One region of the Pantoea sp. X-Soil-ISGK-355 genome, then DNA from elsewhere that is predicted to be linked to it. Evidence: predicted binding sites of a transcription regulator. Region 1 holds the regulator's gene; each other region holds the start of a gene.
What was found. The regulator PhoB, encoded in region 1, activates phosphate uptake and scavenging genes when phosphate is short. The targets are predictions, from matches to a motif close to CTGTCATAAAACTGNCNNAT.

Region 1 (4,341 bases):
GGTGCCGGTTAGCTCCTCCAGCAGTTCGGCGCGTTCACTGGCTTTAGCATTGAGGAAGGCGGCAAACTGGCCCTGTGACAGCATCATCGAGCGGGTAAAGCGTTCGAAATCAAGACCTGAGAGGGTTTCGATCAGCTTCAGCTTGTCACCGACTTTATCGGCAACAATGAGGTTGTCGTCACAGCGCGCCAGCTCAACGCGCGGTGCCTGCAGTTTGCCGTCGGCGGTGCCGCGTGCGCGGTTCTGGCTCCAGAAGGCGCGCCAGGCTTCACCTTTGATCTCAAACTCGACCTCAGCCAGACATTCTGCGCAGTCGCGGGTCATCAGGGCATTCTGGCTCTGGGAAATCGCCCCCAGGCGCGGCGTCTGGTGATAGAGCGCCAGGCAGATCGCGTCCAGCAGGGTGGTTTTACCGGCCCCGGTGGCCCCGGTTATGGCAAACAGGCCGTTGCTGGCAAAGGGTTCGGCGCGGAAGTCGATGAACCATTCACCGCGCAGGGCGTTGAGGTTTTTAAACCGTAGCGTAAGAATCTTCATCGGGTCTCTTCCATAGCCGCCAGCGTCTGGCGAAACAGCGTGGTCATCTCGTCAATTTGCGCCGGTTGCAGCGCCTCATCCAGCGCCAGGCGGCGCGCGAAGACCTCTTCCACCTTCAGCTCACTCAGCGTTTCGTTGTCGAGCCGCGCCAGGCTCTGCTGACGCTGTTCACGACTGCGGCGTAACAGCAATACCTCGACCGGCAGCGTAGCGGTCAGTGTTTCGACCTGGCGCTGCAGATCGCTGAGGTACTCCTGGGTGGTAACCTCGATGTCGAGCCAGGTCGGTTTTTCCTGCTCTGTCGTACTAAAGGCGTTTAGCTGCTCCGCAATCTGCGCCAGCGAACCTTTCAGCACCTGCATCGGCTGCGTCTGTGGCACCACCAGCGGCGTAACTGACTGCAGGCCACTGACCGCCAGTTCCAGCAGGAAGACGCTCTTTTCACTCCCCAGCTCATCAAAGCTCAGCGGAATCGGAGAGCCGCTATAGCGGATATGCTCGCTGCCGGCCACGCGCTGGGCGCGATGAATATGGCCGAGCGCAATATAGTCAACAGCCGGAAACGCGCTGGCCGGAAACGCGTCCAGCGTGCCGATGTAGATGTCGCGCACCGAATCGCTCTGGCTGACGCCGACAGTGGTGAGGTGACCGGTAGCAATGATTGGCAGCGCATAGCCCAGCGCCTGGGCAGCGGCGAAACGCTGCTGATAGTGGTGGGCAATCGCCTCCAGCAGCGAGGTCTGTTTGTCGCGGCCCGACTGACCCGCCCGGCTGCGCAGGATATCGCGCGGGCGCAGATAGGGAATGGCGCACAGCAGCGCACCCGGCTCGCCCTGGCGGGTGTTGAGCAGTAGCACATCATCCTGCTCCTGCGGTGTAGCGATCACCCGGGTATTGAGACAGGCCAGCAGCTCGCGTGACTCGTTCAGCGTTGCCACGGAATCGTGGTTACCCGCCAGCACAATCAGCTGACAGCCGGTGGGCTGCAGCGCCACCACAAAACGGTTAAACATCTCGCGGGCGTAGCTGGGCGGCGTGCCGGTATCAAACAGGTCGCCTGCAATAATCAGCGCATCCACCTGATGCTGTTCAATCTGGATCAACAGCCAGTCGAGAAACGCCTGATGTTCGGCTGCCCGACTTTTGTTGTAAAAGAACTGCCCCAGATGCCAGTCCGCAGTATGAATAATGCGCATGATGAGTCCCTGCCGTTGTGATTCGCCGGGCGATTATACTGGCTCTGCGGCCAAAGCAAAAAAATGTCGCTGCGCTGTCATAAATGATTACCAGTGAGGTTACAGGCAGGTTATGTTTTTCATAAAAGTGTCACAAATCTGACGCATAATGGCGCCGCGAATCTCAGTGACAGCCGTCATAATCAGCAGGAGTAATAATGGCTAAGCGCATTTTGGTTGTGGAGGATGAAGCCCCCATCCGTGAAATGTTGTGTTTTGTTCTGGAGCAGAACGACTATCAGCCAATCGAGGCGGAAGATTATGACAGCGCCGTTGGCAAGCTGATTGAACCCTGGCCCGATCTGATTTTGCTGGACTGGATGTTACCCGGTGGCAGCGGTATTCAGTTTATTAAGCATCTGAAGCGCGAGGCGATGACCCGCGATATCCCGGTGATGATGCTGACCGCGCGTGGCGAAGAGGAAGATCGGGTACGTGGCCTGGAAGTGGGCGCCGATGATTACATTACCAAGCCGTTTTCACCCAAAGAGCTGATGGCGCGGATCAAAGCGGTGATGCGCCGCATTTCGCCGATGGCGGTGGAAGAGGTGATTGAGATGCAGGGGCTGAGTCTGGATCCCTCCTCACATCGCGTGATGTCCGAAACCACGCCGCTGGAGATGGGCCCCACCGAATATAAGCTGCTGCACTTCTTTATGACTCACCCGGAACGCGTCTACAGCCGCGAACAGCTGCTGAACCACGTCTGGGGCACCAATGTGTATGTGGAGGATCGCACTGTCGATGTTCACATTCGCCGTTTACGTAAAGCGCTGGAAGTCTCCGGCCACGATCGCATGGTACAAACCGTCCGTGGAACAGGGTATCGTTTCTCTGCCCGCTACTGAACGGAGCCTTTACCGTGCTGGAACGCCTCTCCTGGAAGAGATTACTGACAGAACTGCTGCTGGCCAGTCTGCCTGCTGCGCTGCTGGGCCTGCTGTTTGGCAGCCTGCCCTGGTGGCTGCTGGTGAGCGTGCTGGTGGTGCTGTTGTGGCATTTCCACAATCTGATGCGGCTGTCGCACTGGCTGTGGCTCGACCGCACCATGACGCCACCGACCGGGCGTGCCAGCTGGGAACCGCTGTTTTATGGGCTTTACCAGATGCAACTGCGCAACCGGCGGCGGCGGCGTGAACTGGGCAATCTCATTAAACGCTTCCGCAGCGGGGCCGAATCGCTGCCGGATGCGGTGATCCTGACCACGGAAGAGGGCACTATTTTCTGGTGTAACGGCCTGGCGCAACAGCATCTGGGGCTGCGCTGGCCGGAAGATAATGGCCAGAATATCCTCAATCTGCTGCGTTACCCGGAGTTCTCCCGCTATCTTCGCCAGCGCGATTTTGACAAGCCGCTGACGCTGGTGCTGAACAACAAACTTCATATGGAATTCCGCGTCATGCCCTACAGCGAGGGGCAATGGCTGCTGGTAGCCCGTGATGTGACGCAGATGCATCAGCTGGAAGGGGCGCGCCGTAACTTCTTTGCCAACGTCAGCCATGAGTTACGGACGCCGCTCACCGTGCTGCAGGGCTATCTGGAGATGATGAACGACTCGGTGATGAGCGAGCCTTCGCGCAGCAAAGCGCTGCACACCATGTCGGAGCAGACGCGCCGCATGGACAGCCTGGTGAAACAGCTGCTGACGCTGTCGCGTATTGAAGCCGCCCCCGCGATCGATCTCAAAGAGAAGGTCGATGTGCCGGTGATGCTGAAACTGCTGCAGCATGAGGCGGCGACACTGAGTGGCGGTCGGCACGATATCCATTTTCATACCGATCCCCATCTGAAAGTGTTCGGCAACGACGAACAGCTGCGCAGCGCGATCTCCAACCTGGTTTACAACGCGGTCAATCACACCCCGGAGGGCACGCGGATCGATATCAGCTGGCTGCGTGGCAAGCAGGGCGCAACCTTCCGGGTATGCGACAACGGGCCGGGTATCGCCTCAGAACATATTCCGCGTCTGACCGAGCGCTTCTACCGGGTTGATAAAGCGCGTTCACGCGCCACCGGCGGCAGCGGGCTGGGGCTGGCGATTGTGAAACATGCGCTGAGCCACCACAACGCGCGGCTCGATATCACCAGCGTGCCGCATAAAGAGACCTGTTTTACTTTTACGCTGCCCGCGAGGTTGATTGTCAGCAGCGTGATGCAGGAGAATGCCGTTCATTAATCGCTGCCGGATCTCTCTGATGCGCCTCCTTCTTTTGTTAATCGTCTCTCTGCTGCCGGGCATGGCGCTGGCCCAGCCCGGCGCGCTCTCCGGCAATCTCAGCAGCGTCGGATCCGACACGCTTGGCTATCTGATGACCCTGTGGGGCGAAGATTTCAGCCGCCAGGCACCGGGCGTTAATGTGCAGGTTCAGGCCTCTGGTTCGTCTACCGCGCCGACCGCGCTGGCAGCGGGTGCCGCTCAGCTCGGGCCGATGAGCCGACCGATGCAGGCCGACGAACGCCAGGCCTTTGAGGCGCGCTACGGCTATCCGCCGCTGGCAGTGCCGGTGGCGATGGATGCGCTGGTGGTGGTGGTGAATCAGCGCAATCCGCTGCAGCAGATTGAACCGCG
Region 2 (4,341 bases), 2.3 Mb from region 1:
GGCTGATGCCCCGTTTTTGTTTTCAGGCTGCCACGTCATCCTGCCGCAGCACCCGATGTCCATGCGCAATCAGCGCATCGGTCACCCGACGCATTAACCGGCTTTCCGGCGCAAACCGATGCCAGTAGAGCATCCGCCGCTGACACAGACCCGGCGTCAAATCGATTAACTCACCGCTTGCCAGCTCACGCTCAATCTGAAGATGTGGGATCATACAGCAGGTCGAACCCTGTCGCGCCATCTGCACAAAAGCTTCAGAGGAGTTCACAATGTGACAGGGCACGCTGCCCGGTGAGAGATCAAAGTTCTGCTGCAGGAAGGCCTGATGCATATCATCAAGATGGTCAAACGCTACCGCAGGCGCTTTCAGCAGGGCAGAGCGGGTGACGCCGTTTGGGAAGAAGCGATCGGCAAAGTCGCGTGACGCCACAAACAGATAGTCGAGCGCACCGAGCTGATCCACCAGGCAACTTGGCAGCGGCTGCGGCTGAATACTCACCGCACCCACCACTTCACCCCGACGCAGACGCTCCTGAGTGCGGGTTTCATCTTCGACCTGCAGATTCAGACGCACAGGTGAATCCGCCAGTACATCTTTCAGTGCGGGCAGCAGCCAGGTCGCCAGACTGTCGGCATTGACCGCCAGCGACAGCAGCAGCGGCGTGGTGCCACTGTTCTCGTCGCCCAGCCACTCCTCTTCCAGCAATTCTACCTGATGCAGCAACGCCAGCAGTTTTTGCCCCTGTTCAGTCGGACGCGGTGGCACGGTACGTACCAGCAGCGGCTGACCAAACAGGTTCTCCAGCTGCTTGATACGCTGTGAAACCGCCGACTGGGTGATACATAACTTTTGTGCGGCACGCTCAAAGCCGCGTTCGCGGATCACTGAATCCAGCGCCTGAAGCGTTCGATAATCCGGGCGTTTCATTCTTCTTCTCTCTCCTTCAGGGTGGACGTCACTATGCCACAAAAGTGTCACCTGTGATGGCTCTCTTATTTTTTGTGGGCTGGCTTCCAAAGCGATAAATCCACGTCGGACAGCCGAGCATTTTCAGCAAGCCTTGTTTTATACTACGCGCACTTCGTTGTCGCACAGGTTTTAAACATACCATGACCCAGGATGAACTGAAAAAAGCCGTTGGCTGGGCTGCACTTGAGTACGTGCAGCCGGGCACCGTTGTTGGCGTAGGCACCGGATCCACCGCTGCCCACTTTATTGATGCGCTGGCCACAGTCAGGCATCAGATTGAAGGTGCTGTCTCCAGCTCGGATGCCTCAACCCAGAAGCTGAAGAGCCTGGGTATTCAGGTGTTCGATCTGAACGAGATTGACCTGCTGTCGGTATACGTTGATGGCGCGGATGAGATCAACCCACAGATGCAGATGATCAAAGGCGGTGGCGCAGCGCTGACGCGCGAAAAGATCGTGGCCGCAGTGGCAGAGACGTTTATCTGCATCGCTGACGCCTCAAAAGAGGTCGATGTGCTGGGGCGTTTCCCTCTGCCGGTCGAAGTGATTCCGATGGCGCGCAGTTACGTGGCGCGTCAGCTGGTGAAAATGGGTGGCTTACCTGAGTATCGTCAGAACGTGGTCACGGATAACGGCAACATTATTCTTGATGTGCATAATCTCCGCATTCTCGATCCGATTGAGCTGGAAAAAACCATCAATGCTTTGCCTGGCGTCGTGACCGTTGGCCTTTTTGCCGCGCGCGGTGCCGATATCGCATTGATCGGCGGTCCTGATGGCGTGAAAACCATCAAAAAATGATCTGTCTGGCGCTGTAAAGGCGCCGGTTATTTCTGCCTGCAAATCATCTTTTCTCGCGTCGGTGAAATTTGGTGACTTATGTCACATAACCGTCATCGACAGTAGGTTCGTTCTCTCTTCATCGCTGACCTCATGATTTTGTCCGGCAATGTGCTGCTGCCAGCCATTGCCATGCTGGCTGGCGGGCAATCGTTTGTATTGCCGGACGCGATTTTTTTGATATTTTGACAGAAGGCTGGCTTATGGTAGTCCTCATTGAATGCTGAATAGGATCGGGAAATGGCAAAGGTATCACTGGAAAAAGATAAGATTAAGTTCCTGTTGGTGGAAGGTGTCCATCAGAGCGCGCTGGAAAACCTGCGGGCTGCAGGCTATACCAACATCGAATTCCACAAGGGCGCACTGGACTCCGACGCGTTAAAAGCATCGATCCGCGATGCGCACTTCATTGGTATCCGTTCCCGCTCCCAGCTCACTGAAGAGATTTTTGCGGCGGCTGAAAAGCTGGTCGCCGTGGGCTGTTTCTGTATCGGCACCAACCAGGTTGATCTGCAGGCGGCTGCCCGCCGGGGTATCCCGGTGTTCAATGCGCCTTTCTCGAATACCCGCTCGGTGGCGGAGCTGGTCATTGGTGAGATGCTGCTGATGCTGCGTGGCATCCCGGAAGCAAACGCGAAAGCACACCGTGGCATCTGGAATAAGATTGCCAAAGGCTCATTTGAAGCGCGTGGCAAAAAGCTGGGCATCATCGGTTACGGTCATATCGGTATGCAGCTGGGCGTGCTGGCAGAAAGTCTGGGCATGCATGTTTTCTTCTACGACATTGAAAACAAGCTGCCGCTGGGTAATGCCACGCAGGTACGCCATCTTGCAGACCTGCTCAACATGAGCGACGTTGTCAGCCTGCACGTGCCGGAAACGGCCTCTACACAGGATATGATCGGTGCAGAGCAGCTGGCGCAGATGAAACCCGGTGCGCTGCTGATTAACGCCTCACGCGGTACAGTCGTGGATATTCCCGCGCTGTGTGATGCCCTGGCCAGCAAGCATGTGGGTGGTGCAGCCATCGACGTCTTCCCGACCGAGCCAGCCACCAACAGCGAGCCGTTTATCTCTCCATTGAGTGAGTTCGACAATGTGATCCTGACGCCGCACATTGGCGGATCGACAGAAGAAGCGCAGGAGAATATCGGGATTGAAGTGGCGGGCAAGCTGGCAAAATATTCCGATAACGGCTCGACTCTCTCAGCGGTCAACTTCCCGGAAGTATCACTGCCGATTCACGGTATCAGCGCCAGTCGTCTGCTGCATATCCATGAGAACCGTCCTGGCGTGCTGACGGCCATCAACCAGATTTTTGCCGAGCAGGGTATCAACATCGCCGCCCAGTATCTGCAAACTTCACCGTTCATGGGCTATGTGGTGATCGACATTGATGCAGAGCCGGAAGTGGCCGAGAACGCGCTGCAGCTGATGAAGGCGATTCCGGGTACTATCCGCGCGCGTCTGCTCTACTAAGCGCTACCAACCTGAACAGGCGCTTAGTCGCGTCTCTTCAGGTAGGTAATACAGGCTGTCGCGATTTACTGTAAGATCGAGACTGCGAAGAGAACACGGTCAGATCGGAAAGACGCAAAATCCGCCATCCCTGGCATGCCCGGCCCGCGCGATTAGGCACCTCATCCCTGAGGTGCGCCCGTAAACGGGCCAACGCTTTGCGTTGTTCAAAAACGCTCCCGGCGTTTTTGTCCCTTGCGCGGGACGCTTTCCTCTTCTGACCATGTTCCCTGCGCGTTAAGCTTTTCCATTGCTGCCAGATGCGCCCAGGTATGGGTTTTCACTTGTCTGCAAAAGCGACGCTTCTACTCCCACTGCCAGAGTTTTGATGGCGTCATTACCGCCGGCAAAGGCACATCCCATTCTGCCACCGGCAGGCTATCGACCTGCTGACAATCGTGTGCCAGGCCCACCGGCAAAAAACCGTGCTGCCGCCAGTTCTGCAGGGTACGATCGTAGAAGCCGCCGCCCATCCCCAGACGCTGTCCATGCTGATCAAATGCCACCAGCGGCACCATCATCAGATCCAGTTGGTCAAGGGTGATCAACTGCCGGATATCCAGCGGCGGTTCAGGAATGCGCAGCTTATTTTTGAGCAATGGGGTATCGGGCGAGTAGCGCAGAAACAACAAATTACCGGGGGAGAAGGGGTGTAAAACCGGCAGACAGACCGTTTTCTTCTGATGCCAGAGGCGGGCAATCAGCGGACGGGTATTTAGTTCGCCATCCACCGACAGAAAAAGGGCGATATTGCGCGCTTCAGTCACCGGGGCGTAGTTGAGCGCATGTTCAGCGAGCTGCTCAGCGGCCTGCGTTTGCTGCTCATCGGTGAGTGCCCGTCGCAGATGTCGCACATGCTGGCGAATCGCCTGACGCTGGGTCATTGAAGGTTCAGACATGGAAGGTTCAGACATGATTTTCCCGCCGGATAAGTCGCTGTTGAGCGACTATAACATGTCAGTCAGGGGAAAAAGCAGGACTACAGGAAGAGAGATCTCCGAGATGCCGCCGTAG
Region 3 (4,341 bases), 2.8 Mb from region 1:
AGCCACCACAGGCGCAACGGCGTAGGGCAGCAGCAGCAGGGTCTGATAGAGGCGGCGCAGTCGCACCACATAATCCACCAGCGCCGCCAGCAGCAGCGAAAAGACCATGCCGAACACCGTGACCATGCCGCTGAATTTTATCGTGGTCCAGAACGAGTCCAGATAGTAGGGATCGGCAAACAGGCGTCTGAAGTTTTCCAGCCCGACAAAGCTGCTGGAGATGCCAAAGGGGTCGAGGCTTTGCAGCGAGTACCACAGCGCTTCACCGGCAGGCCAGAGAAAGAAGATGGCGGTAATCAGCAGTTGCGGCAGCACCAGAAGATAGGGCAACAGGCTGGTGCGAAAAACCGGACGGGATGAAGACATGGCGTACCTGGCGTCAGAAAAGAGGGGCCAGCCTGGGCTGGCCAGAGGAGAGATTATTTCACCTGCTGCTGAAAGCGGCGCAGCAGTTCGTTGCCGCGTTTCACTGCGTTATCCAGCGCGCTTTGCGGCGACTGTTTGCCGGTCCAGACGCTTTCCAGCTCCTCGTCGATCACGGTACGAATCTGCGGCATGTTGCCCAGACGCATGCCTTTGGTGAACGGCAGTGGCGGCTTGTTCATCATCTGGCGGGTCGCAATATCTGCACCCGGATTCTTATCGTAGAAGCCCTGCTGTTTCGTCAGCTCGTAGGCGGCGGTGGTAATCGGCAGATAGCCGGTTTTCTGGTGCCATTCCGCGGCGATTTCCGGTTTAGCCAGGAACTGCATGAACTCGGCCACGCCTTTGTAGGTTGCCGCATCTTTGCCTTTCATCACCCACAGGCTGGCCCCGCCGATCAGGGCGTTCTGCGGTGCATTCGGCACGGTGTCGTCATACGGCATCATGCCGACGCCGAAGTTGAATTTGGCGTAGTGGCGGATATCAGCCAGCGATCCGGATGAGGCGGTAGTGATACCGCAGTCACCGTTGTAGAACTTGGCGGTGGACTCATCTTTGCGGCCAAAGTAGGTGAAGTCCCCTTTTTTGTTCATCGCTTCCAGCAGGTCGATGTGACGAACCTGTACCGGCTTGTTGAACTCCAGCACCGCGTTGAGCCCATCAAATCCGTTGTTCTCTGTCGCCACCGGCAGCGCATGCCAGGCGCTGAAGTTTTCAATCTGGATCCAGCCCTGCCAGCCGCTGGCGTAGCCACAGCTCATCCCCGATTTGCGCAGTGCGGCGGCATCCGTCGCCAGCTCCTGCCAGGTTTTAGGGGGTTGATCCGGGTTAAGGCCCGCTTTTTTGAAGGCGTCTTTGTTGTAGTAGAGCACCGGCGTCGAGCTGTTGAACGGCTGAGAGATCAGCTGACCTTTGCTGTCGCTGTAGTAGCCCGCCACCGTTGGTACGAACTGCTTTTCATCAAAGGGGATGCCAGCATCTTTGAAAACCTGATGCACCGGCACAATCGCCTTAGAAGCCATCATGGTCGCCGTACCGACTTCATAGACCTGCAGTACCGCGGGGGCTTTGCCGCTGCGCACGGCCGCAATCCCTGCCGCCAGGCTCTGCTCGTAGTTACCTTTGTAGGTCGGAACAATTTTGTAATCGGGATGCGTCTGGTTAAAACGCTGTGCCAGCGAATCCACTTCTTTGCCTAACTCGCCTTCCATAGAGTGCCAGAAAGGAATCTCAGTGGCGGCCATGGCATGGCTGCTGAGTGTCAGACCGAGCAGCACGCTCATCAGGCTACGACGAAAGGTAACGACGGACATAGAATTTTCCTGTGCAGGTAAATACGCGTGAAATCACGGATTTCTGGTTCGCGAAGTAACATGACACGGGGAAATGACGGATTAATAACAGGAAGATGACAGGCGGGTGACAGGCTTTATTGAGAAAAAGAGGACGCTGGCAGCACGGCGGCAAAACGCCCGCGATACCAGTTTTTAGTTACATAAATTGCAGAGCGACTGGAAGCTGAAAATACCTTACTGAGGTTTTCACTTCACTGAAGTCGAAGGCCGTCGGCGGCTCCACTCAAACCAACACTCAAGGCCGTCAGCGACACATTCCGCATCACTTTCAAAGGCCGTCGGCGGCGCAGCCAGGTTGCGGGCGGACAGCGCGCAGCCACCGGAGCGTACACGTAGTACGTGAGGATGGCGAGCACTGCCCAACCGGAACCTGGCAAGTAAGCCAGGCCGTGCCCCATCAGGCACCTAAGTAAGCGCTGCGGACGGCTTCGTTGGATAGGAGCGCTGCACCGCTATCTTCGAGCACGACATGCCCGTTCTCCAGCACATAGCCCCGATCAGCCAGCTTCAGCGCCTGATTGGCATTCTGCTCCACCAGGAAAATCGTCATCCCTTCGCTGCGCAACTGCTCAATCGTGTCGAAGATCTGCTGAATAATGATCGGTGCCAGTCCCAGCGACGGCTCATCCAGCAACAGCAGGCGCGGCTGGCTCATCAGCGCACGGCCAATCGCCAGCATCTGCTGTTCGCCGCCTGACATCGTCCCGGCACGCTGGATTTTACGCTCCTCCAGCCGTGGAAAGAGTTCATACACGCGCTTAATCCGCGTCAGATACTCCGGGCGGCTGGCAAAAAAGCCGCCCATCGCCAGGTTCTCTTCCACCGTCATGCGCGAAAACACCCGCCGTCCCTCTGGCACGATGGCGATCGCTTCACGCATGATGCGCGCCGTTTGCCAGTCGGTAATGGCTTTGCCATCAAAAGTGATGGTGCCCTGGGTCGCGCGCGGCTCGCCGCACAGCGTGCCCAGCAGCGTGGTTTTTCCGGCGCCGTTAGCGCCAATCAGGGTGACGATTTCGCCCTGATTGATATAGAGACTAACGTTGTGCAGCGCCTGAATTTTGCCGTAGTGAGCGCTGACGTTCTCAATGGTTAACATCGCATTTGCCATCTCAGGCCTCTCCTAAATAGGCACGAATGACATCCGGATTATTACGAATCTCCTCCGGCGTTCCGTTAGCCAGCGGCGTTCCCTGATTAACCACGTAAATACGGTCAGAAATACCCATCACCAGCTTCATATCATGTTCAATCAGCAGCACCGACACCTTGTGTTCACCACGCAGTTCCGCAATCAGCGCGTCCAGCTCGTGGGTCTCTTTGGGGTTAAGACCCGCCGCCGGTTCATCCAGCATCAGAATCTCCGGGCGCGTCACCATACAGCGCGCAATCTCCAGACGGCGCTGCTGACCATAGGCCAGATTGCCCGCCTGACGGTTCGCCAGATCCAGCAGACCCACCCGCTCCAGCCAGGTCGCCGCACGATCCAGCGCCTCGCTCTCACTGCGGCGAAACGCCGGGGTTTTCAGCAGGCCGGAAAATACGCCGCTTTTCAGATGCTGATGCTGCGCGACCAGCAGGTTCTCAATCACCGTCATCTCACGGAACAGACGCACGTGCTGGAAAGTCCGCACGATGCCCATCCGCGCAATCTTCTGGCCCGGCAACCCTTCCAGATGCTGCTCACGCAGTTTGATCGTGCCACCGGTGGGTTTGTAAAAGCCGGTCAGGCAGTTGAACACGGTGGTTTTACCGGCACCGTTGGGACCAATCAGTGAAACGATCTCCTGTGGACGCAGCTCCAGTGCCACATTGTTCACGGCTAACAGACCGCCGAAGCGCATCATCAGGCCTTCAACGGCTAATAAAGGCTGAATCATGCCTGTTCTCCTTGTTTACCGGTTCTGAGCTTCAGATGCGGACGCTTCATCGGCAACAGGCCCTGCGGACGCCAGATCATCATCAGCACCATCAGGCCACCCAGCACCAGCATGCTGTATTCATTGAGGTCGCGCATCAGCTCGCGTGACACCACCAGCAGGATGGCGGCCAGAATGACCGCAAACTGCGAGCCCATCCCGCCCAATACCACAATCGCCAGCACAAAGGCGGACTCGACAAAGGTAAAGGATTCCGGGCTGACAAAGCCCTGACGCGCCGCGAAGAGACTGCCGGCAAAACCGGCAAACGCGGCACTGATGGTAAAGGCGGTCAGCTTGATGCGGGTCGGACTCAGGCCCAGTGAACGACAGGCAATCTCATCTTCGCGCAGCGCTTCCCAGGCCCGGCCCAGCGGCATCCGCAGCAGCCGGTTGATCACGAACAGCGTCAATACCACCAGCAGCAGCGCCACCAGGTAGAGGAAGATGATGCGGTCGCTGGGATCGTACTTCAGCCCAAAGAAGTTATGGAAGGTATCCCAGCCGCCTTCACGGGGCGTACGGCCAAACTCCAGACCAAACAGCGTCGGTTTCGGGATCTGGCTGATGCCATTCGGCCCGCCGGTCAGGGCGGTATTGTTCAGCAGCAGAATACGCACGATCTCACCGAAGCCCAGCGTCAC
Region 4 (4,341 bases), 970 kb from region 1:
GGTTCGACAGCGCCGTAAACAGCAGCGGCGCCGTTTCCCCTGCGATGCGGGCAATCGCCAGCAGCACGCCGGTGATGATGCCGGAGACCGAGGCTTTCAGGGTGATGGCCGAGATCATCTTCCACTTCGGTGTGCCAAGCGCATAAGCCGCTTCACGCATGCTATCTGGCACCAGCCGCAGCATATTTTCGGTGGTACGAATCACAATCGGCACCTGCAGCAGTGCCAGCGCAATCACCCCGGCCCAGCCGGAGAAGTGCTGCATCTGCGACACCACCAGGGTGTAGACGAACAGGCCGACCACAATGGAGGGGGCTGAAAGCAGAATGTCGTTAATAAAGCGGATCACTTCTGACAGGGCAGACTTGCGCCCATATTCCGCCAGATAGATCCCAGCCATGATGCCCAGCGGTGTGCCGAAAAAGGTCGACCAGAAAATCAGCAATCCACTGCCGGCCAGGGCGTTCGCCAGACCGCCGCCTGCGGTATTTGGCGGTGGCGTTGATTCGGTGAACAGGGACCAGGAGAGTCCATCCACACCGCGCGTGACGGTGGTGAACAGTATCCACACCAGCCAGAACAGACCAAACGCCATGGTCAGCAGCGACAGCGTCAGCGCAATTTTATTTTTCGTGCTGCGCCAGGACTGCATTTTACGACGTGATGCGTCCAGTTCGGCGCGCGCCTGAATTTCAATCGTGGTCATGAGCGCGTTCCTTCACTTTTCTGCAGTCGCATAATCATCAGCTTTGAAATCGCCAGCACGATAAAGGTAATCACAAACAGGATCAGGCCCAGCTCCATCAGCGCGGCGACATGCACGCCCGACTCCGCTTCCGCAAACTCGTTGGCCAGCGCCGAGGTGATGCTGTTACCCGGCATAAACAGCGATGGGCTGTCGAGCTGATAGGTGTTGCCGATAATAAAGGTCACTGCCATGGTCTCACCCAGCGCACGACCCAGCCCCAGCATCACGCCACCAATCACACCATTTTTGGTAAATGGCAGGACGATGCGCCAGATCACTTCCCAGGTGGTGCAGCCGATGCCGTAGGCTGACTCTTTCATCATCACCGGGGTCTGCTCAAAGACGTCGCGCATCACCGAGGCAATGTACGGGATGATCATGATCGCCAGAATCACTCCCGCCGCGAGGATACCGATACCGAAAGCGGGGCCGGAGAAGAGTTCGCCAACAATCGGAATACCCGACATCACGTCGTTAACCGGCGTCTGGAAATATTCGGCAAACAGTGGCGCGAAGACAAACAGGCCCCACATGCCGTAAACGATACTCGGGATAGCTGCCAGTAGCTCAATGGCGGTGCCCAGCGGGCGACGCAGCCAGCCTGGCGCGAGTTCAGTCAGGAACAGCGCAATACCAAAACTCACTGGCACGGCGATAATCAGGGCGATGATGGAGGTCACAAGGGTGCCGTAAATCGGAACCAGTGCGCCAAATTGTTCGTTGGGCGCATCCCAGGTTTTGGTCCACAAAAAGGCGAAACCAAACTTCTGGATGCTGGGCCACGAGGAGATGATCAGGGAGACAATAATGCCGCCCATCAGTAACAGCACAATCAGCGCAGCCAGCCTGACCAGCGCGCCAAAAATTCTGTCACCTTGTTTGCCTGGGGCTTTGAATGCCGGCTTCGTTGCAGCCATAGAAGTCTCAGTCTTCAGAAGTTATCAGGGCGGCATGAGCCGCCCGCTGGGTCTGACCGGACCGCTGTCCGGCCAGGGTCGGTCAATTACTGATAAAGCGCTTTACCAGAACTGTCTTTGATATTGGCTTTCCAGGCGGCGCGAATCTGCTCGGTCACGCTCTCTGGCAGCGCAGCATAATCCAGCGCTGTGGCGGTTTTGCTGCCGCTTTTGTAAGCCCAGTCGAAGAACTTCAGCACTTCAGCGCCCTTAGCCGCATTCGCCTGATCTTTATAGATCAGAATGAAGGTGGTTGAGGAGATTGGCCAGGCATCCGCGCCCTTCTGGAAGGTCAGATCCTGCGCAAAAGACTTGCTCCAGTCAGCGCCTTTCGCGGCATTACTGAAGCTGGTCTCGCTTGGTGCAACCGCTTTACCATCGGCATCGATCAGTTTGGTGTAGGTCAGGTTGTTCTGTTTGGCGTAGGCATATTCCACGTAGCCGATAGAACCCGGCAGACGCTGAACAAACGCGGCGACGCCGTCGTTGCCTTTACCGCCCAGACCCACCGGCCAGTTAACGGTATTACCTTTACCAATTTTGCTGTTCCAGTCCGGGTTCACTTTCGCCAGGTAACTGGTGAAGACGAATGAGGTGCCTGAACCATCAGCACGACGCACCACGTTGATGTTGGTCTCTGGCAGTTTTACGCCCGGGTTGAGTCTGGCGATCGCCGGGTCGTTCCACTTTTTGATGGTGCCGAGGTAGATATCACCGACGGTTTTACCATCCAGCGTCAGCTGGCCTGACTTGATGCCTGGCAGGTTAACCGCCAGCACCACACCACCGATCACGGTAGGGAACTGGAAAAGGCCATTTTTCTGCAGATCTTCATCTTTCATTGGCGCATCGGACGCACCGAAATCAACGGTTTTGGCGATGATCTGTTTTACGCCGCCAGATGAACCGATGCCCTGGTAGTTAATTTTGCTACCGGTGGCTTGCTGATATTCTGCTGCCCACTTGGCATAAACCGGCGCCGGGAACGTCCCGCCTGCACCAGTGAGATCGGTGGCCGCAAAAGCAGATACCGCGCTTACAGCGAAGGTGGTGGCGAGGATTCGGGCTACGGTGCTACGCATCAGTGTCATATTCCCTCCAGGGGAGAAAAGTCAGGCTAGGGGCCGTTTTAGTAAGAGTCTGTGATTGCTGCAGGAGGGAAAATAGGACAGTTTGATGACAGTGAAATGTACGAAATGTGACAGTTATATGACAGAGGGCCAGAATGAAGTGGGCCCGCGACGGGGCCCACCAGGTTATTCCACGGTAACCGATTTTGCCAGGTTGCGTGGCTGATCGACGTCGGTGCCTTTAATTAGGGCAACGTGATAGGAGAGTAACTGCAACGGCACGGTGTAGAAGATCGGCGCAATCACCTCTTCAACATGCGGCAACGGGATAATCTTCATCCCGTCACTGTCGCTAAAGCCTGCATCCTGATCGGCGAACACATAGAGCAGACCGCCGCGTGCACGCACCTCTTCGATGTTGGATTTGAGCTTCTCCAGCAGTTCGTTGTTAGGTGCCACTACGATCACCGGCATGTCCGCATCAATCAGCGCCAGCGGGCCATGTTTCAGCTCGCCTGCGGCGTAAGCCTCCGCATGAATGTAGGAGATCTCCTTGAGCTTCAGCGCCCCTTCCATGGCAATCGGGTATTGATCGCCACGACCCAGGAACAGCGCGTGATGCTTGTCAGAGAAGCCTTCTGCCAGATTCTCAATCAGCTTATCCTGCGCCAGCATCTGCTCAATCCGGTTCGGCAACGCCTGCAGGGCATGAACGATCTCATGCTCAGTCTCCGCAGACATCCCTTTCAGACGACCCAGTTTCGCCACCAGCATCAGCAGCACCGCTAACTGGGTGGTAAACGCTTTGGTAGAGGCGACGCCGATTTCGGTGCCCGCTTTGGTCATCAGTGCCAGGTCAGATTCCCGCACCAGTGACGAACCCGCCACGTTACAGACGGCCAGCGACCCCAGGTAGCCCAGCTCTTTCGAGAGACGCAGTGCTGCCAGGGTATCCGCCGTTTCACCCGACTGCGACAGGGTGATCAGCAGGCTGTTTTTGCGCACCGCTGACTTGCGATAGCGGAACTCAGAGGCGATCTCCACGTCACAGGGGATATTTGCCAGCGACTCAAACCAGTAGCGTGACACCATGCCGGAATTATAAGAGGTGCCGCAGGCGATAATCTGGATATGCTCCACCTGACTCAGCATCGCTTCAGCGCCCGCGCCCAGCTCGCTGAGGTCAACCTGACCCTGGCTGAACCGACCGCTCAGAGTGCTTTTCAGCGCCATCGGCTGTTCGTAGATCTCTTTCTGCATGTAATGACGGTAAATGCCTTTGTCACCGGCATCATATTGCAGGTTCGACTCGATTTCAGCACGCGTCACGGTGTTGCCTTCACGGTCGATTACCGTGACATCACGACGGCTGATCTCGGCGATATCACCCTCTTCCAGATAGATGAACCGGCGGGTCACCGGCAGCAGAGCCAGCTGATCTGAGGCGATAAAGTTTTCACCCATGCCACGGCCAATCACCAGCGGGCTGCCGGAACGGGCGGCCACCAGCAGTGACGGATCGCGGCTGTCCATGATGACCATGCCATAGGCACCGCGCAGCTGTGGG

Region 2: serA (phosphoglycerate dehydrogenase) is a predicted target of PhoB. The motif match lies at 1,849-1,868, and genes of this name have one in related genera.
Region 3: ugpB (sn-glycerol-3-phosphate ABC transporter substrate-binding protein UgpB) is a predicted target of PhoB. The motif match lies at 1,808-1,827, and genes of this name have one in related genera.
Region 4: pstS (phosphate ABC transporter substrate-binding protein PstS) is a predicted target of PhoB. The motif match lies at 2,901-2,920, and genes of this name have one in related genera.

What each region holds. Positions count from the first base shown of each region.
Region 1 is NZ_AP035971.1:985,176-989,516, forward strand. Features, by position in the region: gene AC6I8J_RS04330 (AAA family ATPase) at 1-537, opposite strand, end outside; gene sbcD (exonuclease subunit SbcD) at 534-1,733, opposite strand; gene phoB (phosphate response regulator transcription factor PhoB) at 1,931-2,620, shown strand; gene phoR (phosphate regulon sensor histidine kinase PhoR) at 2,635-3,948, shown strand; gene AC6I8J_RS04350 (PstS family phosphate ABC transporter substrate-binding protein) at 3,968-4,341, shown strand, end outside.
Region 2 is NZ_AP035971.1:3,327,765-3,332,105, reverse strand. Features, by position in the region: gene AC6I8J_RS15255 (LysR family transcriptional regulator ArgP) at 23-928, opposite strand; gene rpiA (ribose-5-phosphate isomerase RpiA) at 1,111-1,770, shown strand; gene serA (phosphoglycerate dehydrogenase) at 2,050-3,288, shown strand; gene AC6I8J_RS15240 (5-formyltetrahydrofolate cyclo-ligase) at 3,633-4,226, opposite strand; RNA gene ssrS (6S RNA) at 4,318-4,341, opposite strand, start outside.
Region 3 is NZ_AP035971.1:3,764,478-3,768,818, forward strand. Features, by position in the region: gene ugpA (sn-glycerol-3-phosphate ABC transporter permease UgpA) at 1-366, opposite strand, end outside; gene ugpB (sn-glycerol-3-phosphate ABC transporter substrate-binding protein UgpB) at 420-1,736, opposite strand; gene livF (high-affinity branched-chain amino acid ABC transporter ATP-binding protein LivF) at 2,176-2,889, opposite strand; gene livG (high-affinity branched-chain amino acid ABC transporter ATP-binding protein LivG) at 2,891-3,658, opposite strand; gene AC6I8J_RS17400 (high-affinity branched-chain amino acid ABC transporter permease LivM) at 3,655-4,341, opposite strand, start outside.
Region 4 is NZ_AP035971.1:12,750-17,090, reverse strand. Features, by position in the region: gene pstA (phosphate ABC transporter permease PstA) at 1-706, opposite strand, end outside; gene pstC (phosphate ABC transporter permease PstC) at 703-1,665, opposite strand; gene pstS (phosphate ABC transporter substrate-binding protein PstS) at 1,752-2,795, opposite strand; gene glmS (glutamine--fructose-6-phosphate transaminase (isomerizing)) at 2,961-4,341, opposite strand, start outside.